DNA from 3 places in the Vibrio sp. genome. Region 2 is predicted to be linked to each of the others. Evidence: predicted binding sites of a transcription regulator. Region 2 holds the regulator's gene; each other region holds the start of a gene.
The links. Region 2 encodes MetJ, which represses methionine synthesis genes. Its sites were predicted from a motif close to TTAGACNTNTANANGTCTAA; they were not measured.
Positions count from the first base shown of each region.

Region 1: a site for MetJ is predicted at 2,544-2,563, ahead of metE (5-methyltetrahydropteroyltriglutamate--homocysteine S-methyltransferase). Genes of this name have one in related genera too.
Region 3: a site for MetJ is predicted at 2,816-2,835, ahead of metA (homoserine O-succinyltransferase MetA). Genes of this name have one in related genera too.

Region 1 is NZ_CFHWOM010000026.1:13,422-18,669, forward strand. Features, by position in the region: gene ohr (organic hydroperoxide reductase Ohr) at 1-9, shown strand, start outside; gene metE (5-methyltetrahydropteroyltriglutamate--homocysteine S-methyltransferase) at 68-2,350, opposite strand; gene metR (HTH-type transcriptional regulator MetR) at 2,628-3,539, shown strand; gene AC4MRV_RS13625 (DUF4250 domain-containing protein) at 3,567-3,767, opposite strand; gene AC4MRV_RS13630 (HI_1241 family integral membrane domain) at 3,839-4,519, opposite strand; gene AC4MRV_RS13635 (EAL domain-containing protein) at 4,592-5,248, opposite strand, start outside.
Region 2 is NZ_CFHWOM010000013.1:6,150-11,397, forward strand. Features, by position in the region: gene AC4MRV_RS10030 (bifunctional aspartate kinase/homoserine dehydrogenase II) at 1-1,148, opposite strand, end outside; gene AC4MRV_RS10035 (O-succinylhomoserine (thiol)-lyase) at 1,148-2,314, opposite strand; gene metJ (met regulon transcriptional regulator MetJ) at 2,534-2,854, shown strand; gene AC4MRV_RS10045 (malic enzyme-like NAD(P)-binding protein) at 2,955-4,232, opposite strand; gene rpmE (50S ribosomal protein L31) at 4,489-4,707, opposite strand; gene priA (primosomal protein N') at 5,023-5,248, shown strand, end outside.
Region 3 is NZ_CFHWOM010000027.1:25,573-30,820, reverse strand. Features, by position in the region: gene rlmF (23S rRNA (adenine(1618)-N(6))-methyltransferase RlmF) at 1-756, shown strand, start outside; gene AC4MRV_RS13880 (hypothetical protein) at 779-973, shown strand; gene pilW (type IV pilus biogenesis/stability protein PilW) at 970-1,683, opposite strand; gene metA (homoserine O-succinyltransferase MetA) at 1,851-2,792, opposite strand; gene AC4MRV_RS13865 (ATP-binding protein) at 2,924-3,316, shown strand; gene AC4MRV_RS13860 (DUF3859 domain-containing protein) at 3,295-3,732, shown strand; gene AC4MRV_RS13855 (CHASE4 domain-containing protein) at 3,857-4,993, shown strand; gene AC4MRV_RS13850 (EAL domain-containing protein) at 4,935-5,248, shown strand, end outside.

The DNA of each region.
Region 1 (5,248 bases), on a different contig from region 2:
GCTATCTAACCTTTTAACGTAAAAAAGCCGACTCAGTAGTCGGCTTTTTGCAGATCACTCAAGTAATCTAAGCAAATTCTTTACGTAGTTTCTTCGCAGCTGACACCATGTTGGCCAATGACGCTTCTGTTTCAGCCCAATTACGTGTCTTGAGACCACAGTCAGGGTTAACCCATAAGCGCTCCACCGGGAGCTTTTTCGCCGCAGTATTGATCAACTCTTCGATCCATTCTTGAGTTGGTATGTTTGGCGAGTGAATGTCGTACACACCGGGGCCTATCTCATTAGGGTAGTTAAACTCTTCAAACGCTTTGAGTAGTTCCATATTCGAACGCGAAGTTTCAATGGTAATCACATCTGCATCGAGTGCAGCAACCGAATCAATGATTTCGTTAAACTCTGAGTAACACATGTGAGTGTGGATCTGAGTTTCAGGTTTTGCGCTGGCAGCAGAAATCTTAAATGCGTCGACAGCCCACTGCAAATACGCTTTGTGATCGCGCTTTTTCAGCGGCAAACCTTCTCGAATTGCTGGCTCATCAATCTGGATAATATTGATACCCGCTTCTTGCAGATCAGAGACTTCATCACGTAACGCCAGTGCCAGTTGTTCTGCGATCTGTTTGCGTGTGATGTCTTCTCGAGGAAAAGTCCAACATAGAATGGTCACAGGCCCTGTCAGCATACCTTTCATTTGTTTAGAAGTGAGCGATTGAGCATAAGTCGACCAACCGACAGTAATAGGCTTCTCGCGCTCAATGTCTGCCACTACGATTGCAGGCTTAACACAGCGAGAACCATAACTCTGCACCCAGCCAAATTTGGTGGTTTGGAAGCCCGCTAAGTTTTCTGCAAAATATTCCACCATATCATTACGCTCAGCTTCCCCATGCACTAAGACATCCAGATCTAACGCTTCTTGACGTTTAACAGCATCTTCAATATGTCCTTTTAATGCCACTTCGTATTCCGCTGATGACAACTGACCTGAACGAAACGCGCTACGTTGCACTCGAATTTCGCTGGTTTGTGGGAAAGAACCGATGGTTGTGGTCGGAAATAGGGGCAACCCCAATACTTCACGTTGATGAGCTACACGCTCAACATAAGGAGCACTGCGCTCCGCCAGCTGGTGGGTTATCGCATTTAGGCGTGCCTGTACCTGAGGTTTATTAACGTGCGTCGCCGTTTTTCTCGCTTGAATGGGTGCGCTATAGGTATCACACGCCAAAATCGCGTCTTGATCGCCATCTAACGCTTTGCCAAGCAAAGCGACTTCGGTAACTTTCTGCTTCGCGAACGCAAACCAACTGCGCACTTCTTCAGACAGCTCAGTCTCAAGAGTTAGATCAACGGGGCTGTGTAACAACGAACACGAGCTCGCCACCCAAAGCCTATCGCCCAAACTGTCTTTCAACGGCTGGAGTATAGCCAGCTGAGCACTTAGATCCGCTCTCCATACGTTACGTCCGTTAACCACACCAGTAGAGAGCACCCAGTCTGCAGGCAACTTATTTACCACTTGATCGAGCTGATCTGGTGATGCTGAGAGATCAATGTGTAGACCATCAACATCAAGCTCAATAATTTTATCCAAGCTATCAAGAACCGAGTCAAAGTAAGTGGTAAGCAGCACTTTTACATCAGTCCGAATCACCTGATAAGCCAACTTGAAAGAGTCCAACCAAGGTTTATCCAGCTCCAAAGCTAAAACGGGTTCATCGATTTGGACCCACTCGACTCCCTGCTTAACAAGCTTAGCCAAAATCGCTTGGTAGGCGGTGAGCAAGCGAGGCAACAATGTTAATCGATCAAAGCCTTCATCAACTTCTTTCCCCAAATACAAGTAGCTAATTGGGCCTAGTAGAACGGGTTTAACCTTATGACCGGCTTTGCTTGCTTCGTTCACTTCTTCAAACAGCTGCGGCCAACTGACTTCGAACTTATCGTCTTGGCTAAATTCTGGAACGATATAGTGGTAATTGGTATTAAACCACTTCGTCATATCCGAAGCAGCACTTCCAGAGCAACCACAACTGTCTTGCGACTGACCACGACCGACCTTAAACAGCGTATCTAAATCAGGAAAACCTGAACGATGGCGCTTTGGTACATGACCTAGTAACAAAGTGGTCGTGAGTACATGGTCATACCAAGCGAAATCTCCAGCTGTTACAAAGTCTAAGCCGGCTTGCTGCTGGGTATTCCAGTTGTTCGCACGCAAATCCGTGCCCACTGATCTTAGCTCGGCTTGATCAATCTCACCTCGCCAATATTTCTCAAGTGCAAATTTTAGTTCTCGTTTTTCACCAATGCGCGGATAGCCAAGTATATGAGTCGTTGTTGTCATGTGATTCGTCCTGTCATTCTGATTCTTAACGATTTGATAATTTAGTTCAGCACACCCTAAGATGTCTGGATGGCTAAACTATCTCGCTAATCTCCTGACCGAACAATCTCCAAATATTCAACTTGTTTATTAATTTTCTTCATGTTTGAAGAATTCAGTTGAAGCTTGTTTCAAATCTAACACGCAAAATATTTTAGACGTCTAGATGTTTACACATCCTAGAAAACAGCGTAAGTTAAAAATACTCATGCTAACAAACTCAGCCTGAAGGGATTTCATGATAGAGCTAAAGCACCTAAAAACATTAACCACTTTGCGTGATACCGGCTCATTGACTGCCACTGCAACGACATTGCACCTAACGCAATCTGCCCTCTCGCACCAGATAAAAGATTTGGAAGCACGAATTGGAGGACAGCTGTTTTTACGTAAAACTCGGCCGGTGAAATTCACGTCGGAAGGCAAGATATTGTTAAGACTTGCCGATGATTTGCTGCCCCGTTTAGCAAAAGCAGAAAATGAACTAGCGAGCCTGAAAGAGGATGTGAATGGACGACTCCACATGGCCATCGAGTGCCATTCATGCTTTCAGTGGTTGATGCCGGCGCTGCGTGAATATCAAGTCACTTGGCCAAGTGTCGCACTAGATTTTTCTTCTGGGTTTGGTTTTGAACCTTTACCGGCACTGGTTGGAGGTGAGCTCGATTTAGTCATCACCTCCGATATCGCGCCACGTTCAGAGGTGCATTATGAGCCATTGTTTGACTTTGAAATGCGCTTGGTCACATCGACGACTCACCCTTTAGCAAGTAAAGCGTTTATTGAGCCAGAAGACCTATCGGATCAAACCATGCTTTCCTACCCAGTACAGAAAAGTCGTCTTGACGTGGTTAAGCACTTTCTTCAACCTGCTGGTATCGAGCCCGCGAAATGGAAGCAAGCAGACAATACTCTGATGCTGATTCAGATGGTTTCAGCAGGGCTTGGCGTCGCAGCACTACCAAACTGGGCAATTAGCGAGTTTTCCCGCCAGGGCCTTATTACCAGCATCCCACTCGGCCAAGGGCTATGGCGAAGGCTGTTTGCCGCAACGCGCCATTCGGACAAAGATAAACACTACCTACAAGCGTTTTTCACTACCGCTCGTCAGCAATCGAAAAGCCATTTGGATGGCATAAAAACCGTATAAAAAAGGAGGCATATGCCTCCTTTAACATTATCTTGGGTATGACTTAAACTGATTGGTTAATGGATCATATTGGTAGCCGAGCACATCGAGCTTGCCAACGACAGACTCCACATCCATTTCGTACATACTTACCAGTTCTTCAAAGCTATCACATTCCAGCCTTAGCTTTTCGTTAACAATACCAAGCAGAATGATGCTATCTAAGCTGCTCACATTACTCAGATCCATAGCCGTGCTCCTTTTTAGTACATCTACCAACAAGACTAGCTATAAATCAGCAAAAGAAAAGTGAGGCTGATCTAAAGTGCAAACAACGCTTGATTTGATGTTACCGCTAGCATCATAACTGCAAGCGCGAAACCCAACTGCGGCTTACTCACATCTCGTGAAAGCAGCATATGCCAGCACCAAACCACCACTGCTGCAATCATCAGACCAAACCCAATTAGAAGTGGCTGCATAACTTGTGTGAGTACTTGCTCATCCAAAGAAGCGGCTTTGAGCCCAATTGCGACCGTCATCAGCATCGCTGAAATAACGCCTGAAACAGGGAGAATACGATGAAATGCTTGTAAACGCGTTCTAGCAACCGTCAACAATAGGTGAGCAAACAACGCCCCTAATAGTAATAATTGTGCGAAAACATTAATCCCACCAGCCACACTCCCTTGCTCTACAATCATGATCGCTACGTAAGAGAGAGCTAGACCATTGGCAAGATACATCACCCAAATTGGCCCTTGATCGCGCGTCTTCTTAGTCTGCACCTGAGAGTAAAAATACGCGATGGCAAACACAACCATCATTGCTTCGATTTTTAGAGAGGCAACAGCAAGCCAAAGTACTGCGATCGCTGGAAGCACTTTGTGAATACGGCCACGTTGACCTGGGCAGATATCACCTTTGATAAGAATAAGAGTCAAAATAAGCTGTGCACCCAGAAGCATCGGAGCGGCCACGGCTAATAATTGCTGCAACATGATGTAACTTTCTATTTGAATTTGATGGGAGCGGATAATAACAAACTTACCGCTTGGGTGTTAGCTTAGCGATTAGCGCAGACTCGCAAAGTAGTTCAACACATCTTGCGTAGTTACGATGCCGAGGTACTCTCCCAACTCATTCTCGACTATCCAGGGAAGTTTAATCCCGCTGCGGATAATGTCTGAGATCTCGATGAGCTTTGTTTGATACGAGACTTTGTATACGTCCGGCTGCATCACCTGGTTTAGGCGTTTCTTAGCAATAGTCAAATCTCGCGTGGTTTCTAGCTTGGTACCTAATGTTGGGGTGATGTGGTAGTTAAGCTCTTTCCTGCCTACAATCCCCAAGCAGGTTTGGCCATCAATGATGGGCACTACTTGGAGGTTATAATGGCCCGATTCAAACAGCATGAGCGCTCGCTCCAGCGTATCCCTTGGCTCTAACGTTGGGATATGGGTTTGAGTGATACTTAAGATACCTACTTTGCGCATACTAGAAGTACGGCTAAGAAAGTCTTCCAGTTTATCGTAGTAACCCCAAGCTTTCTCTAACTCTTGCATTGGTAGTGGTTTAGAGAAAAAGTAGCCTTGAATAAAATCGACCCCTAGCCCGCATAAAACTTCGAGCTCATGGCGAGTCTCTACGCCTTCAGCGACAACTTTTACACTCAGGGTATGCGCAAGTTCTGTAATCATTTTGACGATAAAGTACTTATGGGAGCCAAT
Region 2 (5,248 bases):
TAGCCTTCTTTTAGTTTAATTTCGGCTTCAATTGCTGCGTCTTGCAGATATTCTAGCGCACCACCGGCAATTTCAGCCGTGTAAGCTAAGCGAAGCGTATTTTGGTCATCTTGTACTTCATAGGTTAAAGGTTCGAGCTGAGCGCGTTTTAAGCTAGATAGTACTTCTTTCTCAAGTCTTGCGAAGTCGTGACCTGCAGAGAAGTTAAGTTGGATTAGCAGCACTTCGTTGAGTGATGAAATGATCTTTGCTCCACGACCAGATGCCAATACGCGTTCGATTCGAGTAGAGCCAGATTCGGGTTCGTAGCTGCAGCGTAGATGCAAATCCATGGTGCTTTGAGCAACTGGCTGTAGAGTCCGGCTATGCAAAACTGGTGCGGCAAGACGAGCCAGTTCGCTCGCTTCATCAAGCCTGAGGAGTGGTAGTAAGCAGGCATCGCTAACAATACGAGGATCTGCACTGTATACACCCGCTACATCACTCCAAATGGTTACTTGTTTGACTTCCGCTAAAGCACCGATGACCGTTGCTGAATAGTCTGAGCCATTCCGACCCAGTAACACGGTTTGCCCTTGTTCATCTTGTGCCATAAACCCGGTAATCACCACTCGATGATGGGCATGTTGAGCTAGTACTTCTTTGACGAGCGGATAAGATGCTCCGCGATCAACTTCTGGCTGAGTACCGATTTCTGCTCGAAGGAAAGCTCGCGCATCTTGAGCAACGGCTTGAAGGTTATTCTGGTTGAGGAGAGCAGCCAATAGACGTGACGACCATACCTCACCATGACCAAGCACAGAGGCCTTTTCTGCTTCAGTCAACGGTGCCGTAAGCTCACCCAAAGTAGAAAATTCGTCGTTTAGCTTGGCAAGTAATGTTTGTTGTTCTTCTATAGAGATCAGCTCTTCGATAAGAGTAGTTTGAAATTGGCGTAGGCTTTGCAACACTTCATGTGCTAAGCGACCATCTTTATTGAGTGACTCTAGAAACTCTATTAAGCGGTTAGTGGTCTTCCCTGCGGCTGAGACGACAATCAAGTCTTCACTGGCAGAGTACTCTTTTAAGATATTAACTACGCGGCGATAACATTCCGGGTCGGCTAAGCTACTACCACCGAATTTATGCAGTTGGCGAGAAATAGTCATTAGCATGCCCCCTTAGTTTCAGCGAACGCCTTATCAAGGTCTGCAATTAGATCGTCGGCGTCTTCTAGGCCTACAGAAAGACGCAATAGCTGATGGGTAACCCCAGCTTCTGCCAGCGCTTCTTCTCCCATTGCTCTATGAGTCATCGATGCCGGGTGACAAATCAAACTCTCGACACCGCCTAAAGATTCTGCCAGTGAGAAAAGCTCAAGCTGGCCAACGAAGAATTTTAGTTGTTCAAAGCTGCCGGCAAATTCAAAGCTGAGCATTGAGCCAAAGCCTGATTGCTGTTTCTTGGCAATTTCATGCCCTGGGTGTTCAGGGAGGCTTGGGTGGTAGATGGTGCCAACTAAGTCTTGTGTTTTGAGGTACTCAAGGATCTGCGCCGAGCTTTCTTCGTGTACTTTCATTCGAGCACCCAGAGTGCGAATACCGCGTAAAGTCATGTAGCTATCGAATGGAGTACCTGTTGCGCCGATACAGTTGCCCCACCAAGCTAAATCTTCGGCATGCTGCTCGGTTTTAGTGATTACCACGCCACCTATCACGTCGGAATGACCATTGATGTACTTAGTTGTTGAGTGAATAACGAAGTCAGCGCCTAGCTCAAGAGGTTTTTGGAACACAGGTGTCAAAAAGGTATTGTCTACACCGACTAGTGCGCCGACCTGTTTTGCTTTGTCACATACATTTGCGATATCGACGACGCGAACCAAGGGGTTGGATGGTGTTTCAAGTAAAATCAGCTTTGGCTTAAGAGCAATGGCTGCATCGAGTGCTTTCTCGTCGGATTGATCGACAAATTGCACTTTGAAATCGCCTTTTTGTGAGCGTGTATTAAATAGACGATACGTACCGCCGTAACAGTCATGAGGTGCAATGATGAGATCGTCAGGGCCCAGGAATGCTGACACCCACAGGTTAAGCGCAGAGGTCCCGCAATTCGTTACCACAGCGCCCTTTCCGGACTCTAGTTCATACAGCGCCGTTTCGAGCAAGCCGCGGTTTGGGTTTCCCGAACGAGTGTAGTCATACTGAGGTACTTCGCCAAATGCAGGAAATCCATAGTTGGTCGAGAGGTAAATAGGTGGCACAACGGCGTGGTGTTGAGTGTCAGATTCAATACCAGTACGTACGGCGATGGTGGCTGGCTTACGGGCGCTCATAAGTGTTTCCTTTCGAACAGTGATGACAACTTGTAGGGAATACGTTATACCTGTTGGATGTTAGATATATGTTATTCCATCTCCATATCTCATCACTTTACTTCTCATTTTTTGAGACGTCAACACTTCTAGACGTCTATATGTCTTTGCTTGTGGCTATAAATACCGCTAAAATTGCGCTTTACTCAATTAAACACAAAGAATTATTAAAGGTGCGCAATGGCAGACTGGAATGGCGAATACATTAGCCCATACGCTGAGCATGGAAAGAAAAGCGAACAAGTAAAGAAGATTACTGTTTCTATTCCATTGAAAGTATTAAAGGTATTAACCGATGAGCGCACGCGTCGTCAGATTAATAACCTGCGCCATGCAACAAATAGCGAGCTATTGTGTGAAGCATTTTTGCATGCCTACACTGGGCAACCACTGCCAACTGATGAAGATTTAAGAAAAGATCGCCCTGACGACATTCCAGCAGAAGTTAAAAAATTGATGGAAGAGATGGGAATCGAATACGAAGCGTTTGACGAAGAATAACAAAAACAATAAAGCACCTAGTTTTCGCTGAGAGCCGATCATCGTTATAAAAAAACCGCTGTGTAGTAACAGCGGTTTTTTATTGGTTCTAATCTAGCGACTAGGCTTCCATGTAGTTTTCTGGCATTTCGATGCGCGCAACGCCAGAGTCTACAGCGGCTTGTGCTACCGCTTTGGCTACACGAGGTAGTAAGCGAGAGTCCATTGGTTTTGGAATGATGTAGCCAGGACCAAACTCCAAATGATCAACGCCTGCTGCCTTTAATACTTCTGCTGGTACGTCTTCTTTTGCAAGTTGGCGAATAGCATCAACGGCTGCCAGCTTCATTTCATCGTTGATTTCGCTTGCTCGGACATCCAGTGCGCCGCGGAAAATGAATGGGAAGCAGAGTACGTTGTTTACTTGGTTCGGGTAGTCGCTGCGACCTGTACCCATAATAAGATCATCACGAACTTCATGGGCTAGTTCTGGTTTAATCTCTGGATCAGGGTTTGAACACGCAAACACAACTGGTTTGTCAGCCATCAGTTTTAGCGCTTCTGCTGGCAGTAGATTCGGACCAGATACGCCTAGGAACAGATCTGCACCTTCAATTACATCTTCCAAAGTACGCTTGTCAGTATTGTTAGCAAACAGTTGCTTGTATTCATTTAAGTCATCGCGGCGAGTATGAATGACACCCTTGCGATCAAGCATGTAGATCTTTTCACGCATGGCACCACACTTGATCAGTAGCTCCATACAAGCGACGGCTGCAGCACCTGCACCTAAACAAACGATCGTTGCATCTTCTAGCTTTTTGCCTTGCAGCTCGATCGCATTAAGCATACCAGCAGCAGTAACAATCGCTGTGCCGTGTTGGTCATCGTGGAAAACTGGCACATCACAACGTTCGATAAGTTGTTTTTCAATTTCAAAACAGTCAGGAGCTTTGATGTCTTCTAAGTTGATACCGCCAAAGGTGTCGGCAATGTTGGCGACGGTATCAACAAATTCTTCAATTGTGCGATGTTTCACTTCAATATCAATCGAGTCTAGACCAGCAAAGCGTTTGAATAGAAGCGATTTACCTTCCATTACAGGCTTTGAGGCTAGTGGACCTAAGTTACCAAGACCAAGAATTGCTGTGCCGTTAGAAATCACCGCAACCATGTTACCTTTAGAGGTGTATTTATAAACATTATCAGGGTTTTGCGCGATTTCACGAACAGGTTCCGCTACGCCTGGGCTGTAGGCTAGGGCAAGGTCATTAGCTGTTTCTGCAGGTTTTGTTAGTTCGACAGAAATTTTACCTGCAGTTGGGTATGCATGGTAATCCAGAGCTTGCTGACGGAATTGCTCTTCAGGGGATAATTCTTGGTGATTGTCGTCTGACATAGGTGTAGGTACTCGTTAATAATAATTGGAAAGGGGAAATCCATTCTAGAGTAACTAAGTCAAGCTGCAAAGGTCAGAATGCGACCCATGACGACAAAAAGTGGCAAATGACTGGAGATAAGACCAGATGAATAGAGATATCGCTAGAAAAACTCTGTTTTATTAAAACAATACGCTAGGGCGAGCGCTGAGGGATATACTGCAGGCAACAAAAAAGGACGCCTTGGCGTCCTTTTTAGATTCGGCTAAGCAGAAATTACTTCTTGCTTGATAGAGCACCGAAACGCTTGTTAAAGCGATCAACACGACCGCCTGTATCTACGATACGTTGCTTACCAGTGTAGAATGGGTGACATTTGTCACATACGTCTAGGTGGATTGACTCTTTAGCTAGAGTTGAGTTGAACTCAAAAGAGTTGCCACAAGAACAAGTTGCTTTAACAGCTTTGTATTCTGGGTGGATACCAGCTTTCATGGGATAACCTCAATATATGGGCCGTGTCGCCATCCGATTCTATGCCGGACACCACACGTAGTTTAAAAAATAGTATTTAGGGATACCGCTACCATCAGGCGAGCCATATCTCTAAGGCGCGATATAGTAATGAATCCATGTCTCTGAATCAACCAGTTTGCAGAGAAAATTGCTACTTTTTTAGCCTAACTTAGTCGAGTGAGTTATTGAGCGCATGGAACAGGCATTTTCGAGGGAGAAATTCGTTTCCTTCCTACTTATCACCTTTTCCCTTACACTGTTTTGGTCTCTATCTACACATTCTCAATGGCTTATATGCGACCAACGATTGCGCGAGTAGCGTTACCTGTTCCACTGGACAAACAGTTTGATTACCAGATTCCATCACACTTGTTTCCCATCATCGGTGGACGAGTATCAGTCCCTTTTGGTCGTCAGACACTGGTTGGTGTCGTGACTGCTATGGTCAATGAATCTGAATTTAGCCTTGATAAGCTCAAACCGATTAAGCAAGTGCTTGATAGTCAGCCTGTATGGCCAG
Region 3 (5,248 bases), on a different contig from region 2:
GATATTCCCCAAGGTTATTTATGCCCTCCAATTCCTGGCCGAGCGGACTATGTTCATCGTTTAGCGGAACTCTTAAGTGAAGACCTTACAAATATTAATCATAGTCAGGTGAGAGCATTGGATATCGGTGTGGGTGCAAACTGCATCTACCCAATTGTTGGCGCGACGCAATATGGTTGGAAGTATGTAGGTTCAGATGTTGATGAAGCCTCGATCGACAATTCGAACACGATTGCAAAAGACAATGCGGCATTGAGAGGTCGTATCGATTGTCGGTTACAAGGGAATAGCCGGTATATCTTCAAGGGGGTCATCAAGCCTGGTGAGCTCTATCATGTAACGTCATGTAATCCTCCATTCCACAAATCATTACAAGAAGCGCAGCAGGGAACGGAACGAAAACTGAACAACCTTGCGGCGAATAAAAGTAAAAGAGGCCAAGCAGCGAATAAGGCTCAAGCGAGTCGTTCACCTATACTTAACTTTGGAGGCCAGAAAGCAGAGCTATGGTGTCCAGGTGGAGAGGCTGCATTTATCAAGAACATGGCGTTTGAGAGTAAAGAGTTTGCCGATCAAGTGCTTTGGTTCTCCACTTTGATTTCTAAGAAAGAGAATGTACGCTGGTTGCGCAAGAATCTTGAAAAAGCGGGTGCATTAGAAGTCAGAATCGTTGAAATGAGCCAAGGGCAAAAAGTGAGTCGCTTTATGGCTTGGACCTTCAAAACCCAAAAGCAACGAAACGCAGAGTTTCAATAACAAACCAGTTTTAGGAGGGCATATGGAGTTTGAGATTTATATGCCCTGTGAGCCAGAGTGGATCTGTACGAGCTTTTTGTGGTTATTCGCCATGATGTTTTTGCTCGGTTTGGTTGGTTTCATTTGCATCCTTTACCGAGAGTATCAGAAGATTCAACGTGCGTCTCGGGTGAGAAAGCAACGAAAAATACATCACAGCAAGCGCAAAAGACGTTAGCTGAGCTTGGCTAACTTATCTCGATACTGTTGCTCTAATATGTGATTGCCTGCCTTTTCTTCAAGTTCAATCAATAGTCTCAGTGAAGGCTTTTGTAAGCCGTAGGATTGATGAAGCTTCATTAACCGAATCCTTGCCTGAGTGTATTCTCCGTCATCAATTTCCAGTTTGGCCAAGCGCAGAACCGAGTTTATGCGATTAGGATCGTGGTCTAAAGTTCGAATGAAGTAGTTCTTTGCTTGTTGAGTGTTACCTGCTTTTAATGCACATAACGCAGCGTTTTCGTAGCTACCTGAAATCAAGTAGTAATAGGGTTGTTGGATTGCTGAGTTGAAGTATTTGTCGGCCGCTGAATAGTCTCCTTGCTTACACAAAAATGTCCCGTAGTTGTTTAACACATTGCCATTTTTAGGGTGTTGCCTAAGAGAGGTTTTGTACATTTTTTCAGCTGAGGATGTCTCTCCAACTTTCTCGAAATAATGCGCCATTGACAGCTGCGCCCGATAGTAGCCTGGAGAGTGGTTAAGCGCTTTTTCAAAGTTCTCGCGAGCCTTTAACATGTTACCTTGCTCTAAATAACCCATACCAAGTGCGATACGTGCTTCTGCACGCTCTTTAGGGTTAAAGGTGTTTTCACTGGTATTGTTGGTCGTTTCTACGGTAACGCAACCGGATATCGCTAAGATAAGTAGTGTGGCTATCTGACGCATAAGCTGTTTCTTTTTAGAAAGTTAGCTGCATGTATAGCGTAAATGAACTCGGAGTTTGAGGTGAGGCGGGTAACAATGCGACTGACCTTGCACTATGTTGTACCGTTGTTGCATATCGTTTGGTGAAAAGCAGAAAGAGCTCTAATGAGCCCTTTCTGTGCGTTCGCTTAGTCGTCTTTAGTAAAATGTTCTTCGCTAAAGTGATCCAAGTCATAAGGGGTTTGTTGGTAAACGCAGTAATTAAGCCAGTTAGCAAAAAGTAAATGACCATGACTACGCCAACTTGCGATTGGTTTGTTATCTGGATTGTTATTTGGGTAGTAATTGACTGGAATCGCGGGCTCCATCCCTTCACCCAGATCGCGAATGTATTCGTTGTGCAAGGTAAACGAATCGTATTCAGGATGCCCAGTAACAAATACATTACGTTTATCTTTGGTCGATGCCAAATAGACACCTGCAACATCGGAGGTGGCCAGAATGTCTAGGTCTGTATGCTCTTCGAGGTATTCCGCAGAAAAGTCAGCGTAGCGGGAGTGCGGTGCAAGGAAACTATCATCAAATCCGCGTAAAATAGGGTGATAAGGGTGATGAATCTGATGATGATAAACGCCAGAGAGTTTCTCTTTGCGCGTACGCTTAGGCAGATCATAGAGCAGTTTTAAACCAGCTTGTGCCGCCCAGCAGACATACAATGTTGAAGTTACATGCTCTTTAGCCCAACTCATGATGGTTTGTAGGTGTTCCCAGTAGATTACATCTTCAAACTGGACTAGGCCGAGTGGTGCCCCAGTAATGATCAAGCCATCGAAATTGCGCGTTTTTACCATCTCAAACTGACGATAAAAGTTATCCAAGTGCTCTGTTGGAGTATTTTTACTTGGTCGGTCATCTATACGTAATAATTCAATGTCCACTTGTAGCGGACTATTAGATAGAAGGCGCAAGAACTGAGTTTCCGTCTCAATTTTCTTTGGCATTAGATTAAGGATAAGAACCTTGAGTGGACGAATTTCCTGGGTAGAAGCACGAGACTCAGGCATAACGAAGATGTTTTCCTGTCGCAATACGTCAGATGCAGGTAATTGATCGGGGATCTTAATTGGCACAGCTTACTCCCTAAGCATTTCTTTTGGACGTCTATACATCCAAACTTAACCTAATAAGAATGAGATGTCGATAGCAATTTCGTTTCATTTCATATTAAACTTCGCTCCGAATTGACAATGGCCGCGGGCATATGACGATAAAACTCACACTAATTAGAGGCTTGCCCGGCTCCGGGAAAAGTACCTTAGCGAAATCGATGTTGGTAAATCACTTCGAAGCGGATATGTATTTTGTGGATGAACAAGGACGATATTGCTACGAGGCGGAGAAAATTCCGCAAGCTCACCAGTGGTGCCAAGAAATGACGAAGAAAAGTCTCCAGAATAAGGAGAGTGTTGTTGTTTCGAATACCTTTATTCGCCGTTGGGAAATCGTACCTTACATGAAAATGGCGAAGCGATTTGGGGCTCGGTTTGAAGTGATCGAGTGCCATGAGCAGTACGGCAACATTCATGGAGTTAAGCCAGAAACAGTATTACAGATGAAAAAGCGGTGGCAGACATGGCAAAACGTTCCCCAGTAGTAGAAATGACTTCCTATGGTATCTACAAGGAATGGGACTCAAAATCCAAACATTTACCAAAGATTCAAGAATTTACCACTAAGGTTCCTGCCGATGAAGAAATTGAGTTTGGATTCATCATCAATATTAAGAAAGCCAAAGGCGAAGTGATTGAGTTTTGTATTGAACACCCTGGCGTACTTGGTAAGAAAGGCCAAATATTAGAACCGTTTACAGGAGATCTTCATGTAGGAAGTAATGACTGGGACTTCTATCTTGGCGATACCATTCAACTACTAGACCCCATGAATGGGCTAGAATCCAACATCGGTAAATGGAGAATGAGTATTTCAATGAATGGCCGAATCATTGCTGATAAAACCTTCGATGTGTTTGCACGAGACGAAGGCGAATTTTGGAAGAAGAGGGGCTTTTGATTACATTGAAGTATAACTAAGGTAAATATTGTGCCTCTGTTACTTAAATTAGAGGCATATCAAACCACGACTGCTGAACTTTATATAATATTGATATAAATAGACAAAATAATAACAATATTATATGAAGCCTACCCGCCTGCTGAACCTTAAATTGCAAACCAAAACCGCCCTATATTTCATTTTTGGTGTTCTCGGTATTACCTTAAGCTGCTTATACATTACCCGTTATTTCTTTCTTGTCAGTCTAGACAGTATTGAAAATGTCGAGGCCAAGCGAGCAAGTGAGCAGGCACAAAACCTCATTACAACCATGGTTCAGGACCTAGAAGACCGCTCTTATGATTGGGCTTATTGGGACGAAACACATGAGTTATTACTTGGTGCAAGTGTTATTGAGTACCGAGAGCGAAACCTAGTACAAGGATCATTGGATGCTTTGAGCCTCGACTTGATGGTTTTTGCAAACCTACGAGGCGAGATTATTGATTCGCTCGTTCGACGGGATGGGGATAGTGAATTTGACACAATACCTCGTCAAGTGATGAAAGCTCCGCCTGTTTTGGAACACATTAATGCGATGAACGGAGTTCTCGACTCATTTCGCGAAAGTTATAGTGGTTTGCTAGCGTTTAATGGTCAAGTTTGGACAATTAGTTTGTCTCCTGTACGAAACAGTGAAGGATCGGCTGCGTCTTCGGGCTGGTTGATCTGGGGGCAGAGTTTAAGCTCTCGTTTCCCGGGGGATTTTAAGTCAATCTTGATTGCGGAAAACAAGATTGAATACATTGGAGATTCACACACAGGTTCTATCGTTCCCGACATTCATAAGACACGCAGTGTAATGACTCAGACGGTTGATCTTATGGGAATGAACGGTTTACCAGTCGCCCATTTAACGACAGATGTTGAACGAGTACACTTTCTAAAAGGGAGTGTTCTGTTTAGCTATTTGTTTTTTGCCGTTGCGCTTGTCGCTATTGTTATCTCATTTGTTACCTTCTTTATGTTTCGCCGCCGAGTGGCTGTGCGTTTTTCTGATCTTGAAAAAGATATCGACCAACTCTTCTCTTCCTACCAACTTGATGGCTTGAATCAGCCCAACAAAGATGAGTTGGACCGATTAATCAAGTTAGTGGGGGCACTGGCAAGCAACACTTCTGACGCGAAAGAACAACTTCAAGATACTCAACAGAAATTCGATGCACTGTACCAAAGTCAAACTATCGCGATGTTACTTGTTAGAGAGAGCAATTGTTGACGTAAACCAAACCGCGCTGGCACTTTTGGATTACAAGCGAGAGGAGGTCATTGCTCAACCTTTAGATCTATTGTGTCCTGATAGTGATCAACCCGAGTGCCAAATTGATGCGATGTATCGAATGTACCATCAAGGCCAAACCCAGTTTGAAGCGCAAATGTTGACCAAGCATGGTGATATGATCGACTGCCACATCGAGGTGACATCAATGCAGTATCAGGGTAGCGAAGCGGTCATGCTATCGGTGAGAGATGT